2 regions of the Plantactinospora sp. WMMB782 genome follow, and region 1 is predicted to be linked to the other one. Evidence: riboswitches for the same ligand, from Rfam matches in the RefSeq annotation. Region 1 holds a riboswitch; the other holds the start of a gene.
The links. Region 1 has a riboswitch for cobalamin ahead of ACN28A_RS33950 (hypothetical protein). Riboswitches for the same ligand answer to the same signal wherever they lie in the genome.
Positions count from the first base shown of each region.

Region 2: linked by a shared signal. The riboswitch ahead of ACN28A_RS24115 (ribonucleoside-diphosphate reductase subunit alpha) and the one ahead of ACN28A_RS33950 (hypothetical protein) in region 1 are both predicted to bind cobalamin.

Region 1 is NZ_JBMHMC010000007.1:7,151,702-7,155,105, forward strand. Features, by position in the region: gene ACN28A_RS33945 (peptidase) at 1-996, opposite strand, end outside; cobalamin riboswitch at 1,079-1,202, opposite strand; cobalamin riboswitch at 1,434-1,655, shown strand; gene ACN28A_RS33950 (hypothetical protein) at 1,958-2,521, shown strand; gene meaB (methylmalonyl Co-A mutase-associated GTPase MeaB) at 2,448-3,404, opposite strand, start outside.
Region 2 is NZ_JBMHMC010000007.1:4,874,395-4,877,798, reverse strand. Features, by position in the region: gene ACN28A_RS24125 (DUF2277 family protein) at 1-117, shown strand, start outside; gene ACN28A_RS24120 (hypothetical protein) at 209-691, opposite strand; cobalamin riboswitch at 1,120-1,332, shown strand; gene ACN28A_RS24115 (ribonucleoside-diphosphate reductase subunit alpha) at 1,458-3,404, shown strand, end outside.

The DNA of each region.
Region 1 (3,404 bases):
GGCGGCGGACAGGGTGGCGAAGCCGACACCCGCCAGCCCAGGGACGGTTTGAGCGGTGGCGCGGTTGGCGGTGGCGGGGTCGAGTCCGCCGTCGGTGTAGGCGATCGCGCCCCGGTCCGCTGCGGGTGCGGTGCAGGTTTGCTGGAGGCTGGTCAGGTACTGACGGGCGTGCAGCCAAGGTACGGCCCGGCCGGCAGCGGCGAGCGCCTGGGCGGCCAGTCCGGTGCTGTTGGCGTTGGCCACCCCGTCCGCAGCGAACGACCCGTCGTCGCCCTGCACGGATACGACCCATCGGGCCGCCGCGTGGGCGGCGAGGGGGCGATCGGCGGACAGTAGTGCCTGGATCGCCAGCGCGGTGGCGTCCACGTCGCTGACGCAGGTCGGCTGGGCGAACTGGAGGGGAAAGCCGCCGTCGGGGCAGTGGCTGCCGGCCAGGAAGGAAATCGCCGCCGTCGGTGCTCCACCGGCCCGGTCGAGTGCCAGCACAGCAAAGGATTGGCTGAACATGTTGCTGAAGTCGCCGAACGCGGACCGGTCGGTAAACCTGCCGCCGGGTGCCATCAGACCGTTGAGCCGAGCGATCAGGTCGACGCCGCCGAACGCGGCCGGGTTCAGGCCGCGAACCTGCGCGCCGAGGGCGAGTTTGGCGGTCGCTCCGACATAGGCTTCGGTGCCGTCGCCGATGTAGCCGCCGGTGACCGCCGGTTGCGCCAACCAGGTGGTGGCGTTGGTGGCGTTCGTGTCGGCGACTTTCGCGGCGGCGAAGGCGAAGATCGCGTCGAGGGTGAGTCCCTGGTCCGGGTAGGCGACGCCGTCGAAGACGACCTCGAACCGCTCACCGTCGACCATCTGACGTGCGAGCCATCCCGCGGCGGCGTCGACACGGTTGAGCGTGGGCTGTGCGGCGGCGGGTCGGGCGACGAGCGTGGACAGGGTGAGAGCGACGAGTATGCCGGCGAGCAGGGTGCGGGTGCGGTGCCGGAGGAGGACGGCCATCTATCGAGGCCTTTCCGGCCGACGGTCGACGCGACCCGGAACGTCCCGGGCGGCTCCGACCCGTGGGCCACGACGGGTGAAGGAACCTTGCGGTGCGTCGGTGGGTGTTCGGGCTCACGGCGAATGTTCGCCGCCTACCGTTGCGGGCCAGCGCCGGCTTGTTACCGGACTTCCCCCATTGACGCACAGACATGACGATGTTGCAGTCAGTGTGTCCATCCTGGCTCGTGCCGTCAACCACCGGGCCGACACCGACAGGATTGACACGAGTCGCGGGACGTCCCACCGCCGCGAAGTCGGGAGCGACCTCCGCCGCCCAACCTGCGGCTGCGGGTCGACCCGTCCCGTACCCGAACGGTCGCACCGTGTTCCGGCAGGCAAAAGGTGATCTCACAGCTGTCTGCCGCCGAGGTACTGCTTCCGACGGTCGAGGCCGTAGAATACGAGCCGGTGCTGGTACGCCCTGGCCCTCACCGGCCCGGACGTCGTAAGAGGGAACCCGGTGCGACTCCGGGGACTGCCCCGCAGCGGTGAGTGGGAACGACCGCCGTCACACGCACTGGACGACGTCAGGCGTCTGGGAAGCGACGGCCACTAGGCGACCGGTCCGTTCGGTCATGCCCACGAGTCCGAAGACCTGCCCGCATCGCGTGCGCGACACCCCGCACGCCGCCGTCGGTCCCGTGGGAGGACCAAGGCGAGGCTGGTCGAACCACCGAGCCTGCCGCCGCCCCCTCCGCGACGACCTCGCAAGGAGGATGGTGAGCAGATGCCCTCGTCGCCGCCTGACACGCCCGTCTCCGCAAGTGGATTCGCCGCGGCATGGCATGCCGCGGCAGGACGCGAACGGGACGAATTCCATCTCCCGGACGAGGATTCGCTGCGGACGCTGGCGTCACACATCGGCCCCGGGGAGAGTGTTCTCGACATCGCGGCAGGATCGTTCGCGGTGGTGGCGGCCATGGCCGGAGCGCATGTCACGGTGATCGACCCCGCCCCGGAACGGCTTGCCCGGGTGGCGGACGAGGCCGCCCGACTCGCCGTCACCGTCGATCCGGTACTCGCTAATTGGCCACAGGTGGCGGTCGCGCATCACGACGTGGTGGTGAGCGTCGGAACGCTGCGCCAGCACCGCGATCTGCCGGCGGCACTGCGCGCGATGGTGCTGCACGCCGACCGGCTGGTCCTCTGCGCCGACGACCCCGGTATGCCCGCACCGCACGAAGAGGTGATGGCGGCCCTCACCGGCGAGCCGCTGCTCCGGCGACCGCCACGTCACCTGCTGATCGCGGGAGTGCTGGCCGAGCTCGGCCTGACAGCGGACGTTCGGATAGTGACCGGCGTGCACACCGTCACCGCGCCGCACCGCGCCGAGCTGGCCCGGCGGCTGGCCGGTGGGCCGCTGCCGCAACGGACCGGCGAGCGGCTGTTGGATCTGCTCGCGCCGATGCTCAGCCGGACGTCGACGGAAGGCTGGCGCTATCGCTGTCCGCGTCGGACGGGCCTGGTGGTGTGTCCGGTGTGAGCGCCGCGCCGGCGGGCCGGGCGAAGCTGTCAAGCAGTCGCTCGGCGGCCAGCGCCGGAGTGAGGGTACCGTCGACGACCTGCCGCTCCACCTCAGGCGCGAGTGCCCGCACCGCCGGGTGCGTGTGCAGCCGGTCGAGCACCTCGGTGCGGACCATTGCCCAGACCCAGCCAATCTGCTGGCGGCGACGCCGCTCGGCCAGAGCGCCGGAGGCGGCGAGGGTGTCCTGGTGGCGACGGACCTGTTGCCACACCTCGTCCAGTCCAGTCTCCTCCGTGGCGCTACAGGTGACTACCGGTGGTATCCAGTTTCCGTCGACGGGGTGCAGGAAGCGCAACGCCCCGGCGAGTTCACGGGCCGCACGGCGGGCGTCGACCGCGTGCGGCCCGTCGGCCTTGTTCACCGCGATGATGTCGGCGAGCTCGAGTACGCCCTTCTTGATTCCTTGCAACTGGTCGCCGGTGCGGGCAAGGGTGAGCAGAAGGAACGAATCGACCATGTCCGCGACCGCGAACTCGGACTGGCCAACGCCGACGGTCTCGACCAGCACCACGTCGTAGCCGGCGGCCTCGACCACCACGATCGCCTCCCGGGTGGCCCTGGCCACGCCGCCCAGGGTGCCGGCGGCCGGTGACGGCCGGACGAACGCGGCCGGGTCGACGGCGAGCCGGGTCATCCGGGTCTTGTCGCCGAGGATGCTGCCGCCGGTCCGGTGGGACGACGGATCGACCGCGAGCACCGCGACCCGGTGGCCCTCGGCGGTCAACCGACTGCCGAGAGCGTCGATGAAGGTGGACTTACCGACCCCGGGCACGCCGGTGATCCCGATTCGCCGGGCGCCTCCGGACGCCGGGGTGAGAGCCACCAACAGCCGTTGCGCCGC
Region 2 (3,404 bases), 2.3 Mb from region 1:
GCGGCTTTCGACGCCGCGGTGGCCGCCGTGGCCGAGGCGACCCGGAACCTGCTCGACCAGCTCGTGGTGAAGGGCGGCACCGGCCGCCCGGCGCCGACCGAGCAGGCCGCAGGCTAGCGACCAGGCCGCCCGGCGCCAACCGACCAGAACGCCCGGCAGGCGAGCGGGCCGCGCCGAGAAGGGCGACCGGGCGACCCCGGGTCGGGGGTCAGGCGGCGGCGAGGGCCGGGATCACCGAGTCCGGGACCCAGCGCGACCGCTGGCAGGGCGACCAGCCGCGGCAGCGCGGGCTGAGCACGGAGCAGAGCCGCTGCTCGGAGAGGACCTCGCCGTCCTCGTTCTCCCGCACCTCGTGGTGCACCGGTCGGATGGTGCCGTCCGCCGCCACCAGCAGGTGCCGTCCGGCGTCGAGGGTGTCGTCCGGCAGCAGGCAGGCCCGGCCCAGCCGCCGGGCGAACGCCGCGACGGCGCCCACCTCCGGCAGCCCCGCCGGCACCCCGTAGCAGTCGACGGAGGTCGGAAAGTCCCCGGGACGGTGCCACACGTCGACAAGCAGCGCGCCGGACGGCACCCGGGCCGGGTCGACCCCGCCGAGCGGCAGCACCGGTACGTCGAGCGCGTCGGCAAGCGCGAGGCGGATCTCCGAGGCGGCGACGCGCCTCTCCGTCCTCCAGTTCCACAGCTCGATCATTGCCGCCTCCTCGCCGTAATCGTTCGTGGCTGGATGCCGGTCCCACCTCGGGCATCCCCCGTCGGGCCGGATCACCCCTGGTGCCTGGGTGTAACGGCCTCACCCACGATGGTGCCGGGCACACCGGGTCGAGAGCGGCTAAGTTACCGGTCTGTGACCATATCCGCCGAAATAGACGAGCCTTGACTACCTATTGTAGTCGGAGCGGCACCTCGTTCCGGTGCGGCCTCGCCGGTGACGCTCACCCAGCGTGGCCTGTGTCGCCGGCCGGTCGGGCACCGGACAGTTCCTCAACCGACCATGCTCCGACCTGGACGGGTGCCGGAGCCGGGCTCCTCGGTCCGACTGGCGACCCGGGGACGACTGCTGAGATCCACGACACGCCCGACACACCATCTGGTGTTGCCCATCTGCCATCACACCCAGATATGGTGTTGCCCGCAGCTGGTTCGGCCGTCCTGACTGGTCGGTCGAGGCAACAGGGAACCCGGTGGAAGTCCGGGACTGCCCCGCAGCGGTGAGTGGGAACGACCGCCGTCAACCAAGCACTGGACCAGCCGGTCCGGGAAGCGACGGCCAGTAGGCGACGCCCCGGCGTCCTGCCCACGAGTCCGAAGACCTGCCAGCGCGCCGTACGCCGACCGGTGTGCGGCGGTCGGAGGCCGCGCGGGACGGCCGACGCCGGAGCCGGACGCGGTTGTCGCCGCGGGCCGGTGGCGTCCTCCCGCGCGCCCGACGACCTCGGGCGAGGCGTGAGGAGAGGGCCATGACGGTCGCGCAGGAGCAGACCGCTGTGCCGGAGCAGGATGCCGTTGGTTCGGGGCAGGCTGCGGGGCGGGAGCAGGTCGTGGTGCCGGAGCAGCGCCGGCAGGTCATGCGGGTCCGCAAGCGGAACGGCGACCTGGAGTCGGTGGACGTCAACAAGATCGTCCGGGCCGTGCAGCGCTGGGTCGACGACCTGGCCGAGGTGGATCCGCTGCGCGTGGCGACCAAGACGATAAGCGGGCTGTACGACGGGGCGACCACCGCCGAACTGGACAGGCTCTCGATCCAGACGGCGGCGGAACTGATCGGCACGGAGCCGCAGTACTCGAAACTGGCGGCCCGGCTGCTGGCCGCGTTCGTGGACAAGGAGGTACGCGGCCAGGGGGTGGCCAGCTTCAGCCAGTCCATCCGGTACGCGCACGGCCTGGGCCTGATCGGCGACGACACGGCCGCGTTCGTGGCCCGCCACGCCCGCAAGCTCGACGACGCCGTCGACCCGGACGGCGACCGGCGGTTCGAGTACTTCGGGCTGCGTACCGTCGCCGACCGTTACCTGCTGCGGCATCCCGAGACCCGGCTGGTGGTGGAGACGCCCCAGCACTGGCTGCTGCGGGTCGCCTGCGGACTGTCCCGGACGCCGGGCGAGGCGATCGGGTTCTACCGGCTGATGTCGTCGCTTGCCTACCTGCCGAGTTCGCCGACGCTGTTCAACTCCGGCACCCGGCACACCCAGATGTCGTCCTGTTTCCTGGTCGACTCGCCGCGCGACGAGCTGGACTCGATCTACGAGCGCTACCACCAGGTGGCGAAGCTGTCCAAGTTCTCCGGTGGCATCGGCATCTCCTGGTCCCGGGTGCGGGGTCGGGGCGCGCTGATCCGGGGCACCAACGGGCGGTCGAACGGAATCGTGCCGTTCCTCAAGACGCTCGACGCCGGGGTGGCGGCGGTGAACCAGGGCGGCCGGCGCAAGGGCGCGGCCTGCGTCTACCTGGAGCCGTGGCACCCGGACATCGAGGAGTTCCTGGAACTGCGGGACAACACCGGCGAGGAGGCCCGGCGTACCCACAATCTCAACCTGGCGAACTGGATCCCGGACGAGTTCATGCGCCGGGTCGAGTCCGACGGCGACTGGTCGCTCATCGACCCGTCCGACGCGCCCGAACTGCCCGACCTGTTCGGGGACGCCTTCGACGAGGCGTACCGGGCGGCCGAGAAGAAGGCCGTGCGGACCGTGCAGGCCCGGGAGCTGTACGGGCGGATGATGCGCACCCTCGCGCAGACCGGCAACGGGTGGATGACGTTCAAGGACGCCTCGAACCGGCTCTCCAACCAGACCGGCGAGCCGGGCAACACCATCCACCTGTCGAATCTCTGCACCGAGATCCTGGAGGTCAACAGCGACACCGAGACCGCGGTCTGCAACCTCGGCTCGGTCAACCTGGCCGCGCACGTCACCGCCGAGGGGGTCGACTGGGCGAAGCTGCGCGACACCGTACGCACGGCCGTGGTGTTCCTGGACCGGGTGATCGACATCAACTACTACCCGGCGGCGCAGGCGGCGGCGTCGAACCCCCGCTGGCGGCCGGTCGGGCTCGGGCTGATGGGCCTGCAGGACGCGTTCTTCACGCTGCGTCTGCCATTCGACTCACCGCAGGCCCGGGAGCTGTCGACCCGGGTCCAGGAGGAGGTCTTCCTTACCGCGTTGGAGACCTCGGCCGGGCTGGCGGAGCGGTTCGGGCCGCATCCGGCGTACCCGCAGACCCGGGCGGCCCGGGGTGAGCTGCACCCGGAGCTGTGGGGTGCGGAGCCGGCCCAGGCCCAGCGGTGGGCCGCGCTGCGGTCGACGATCGCCGCGCACGGCCTGCGCAACTCGCTGCTTGTCGCGATCGCCCCGACGGCGACGATCGCCTCGATCGCCGGCTGCTACGAGTGCATCGAGCCGCAGGTC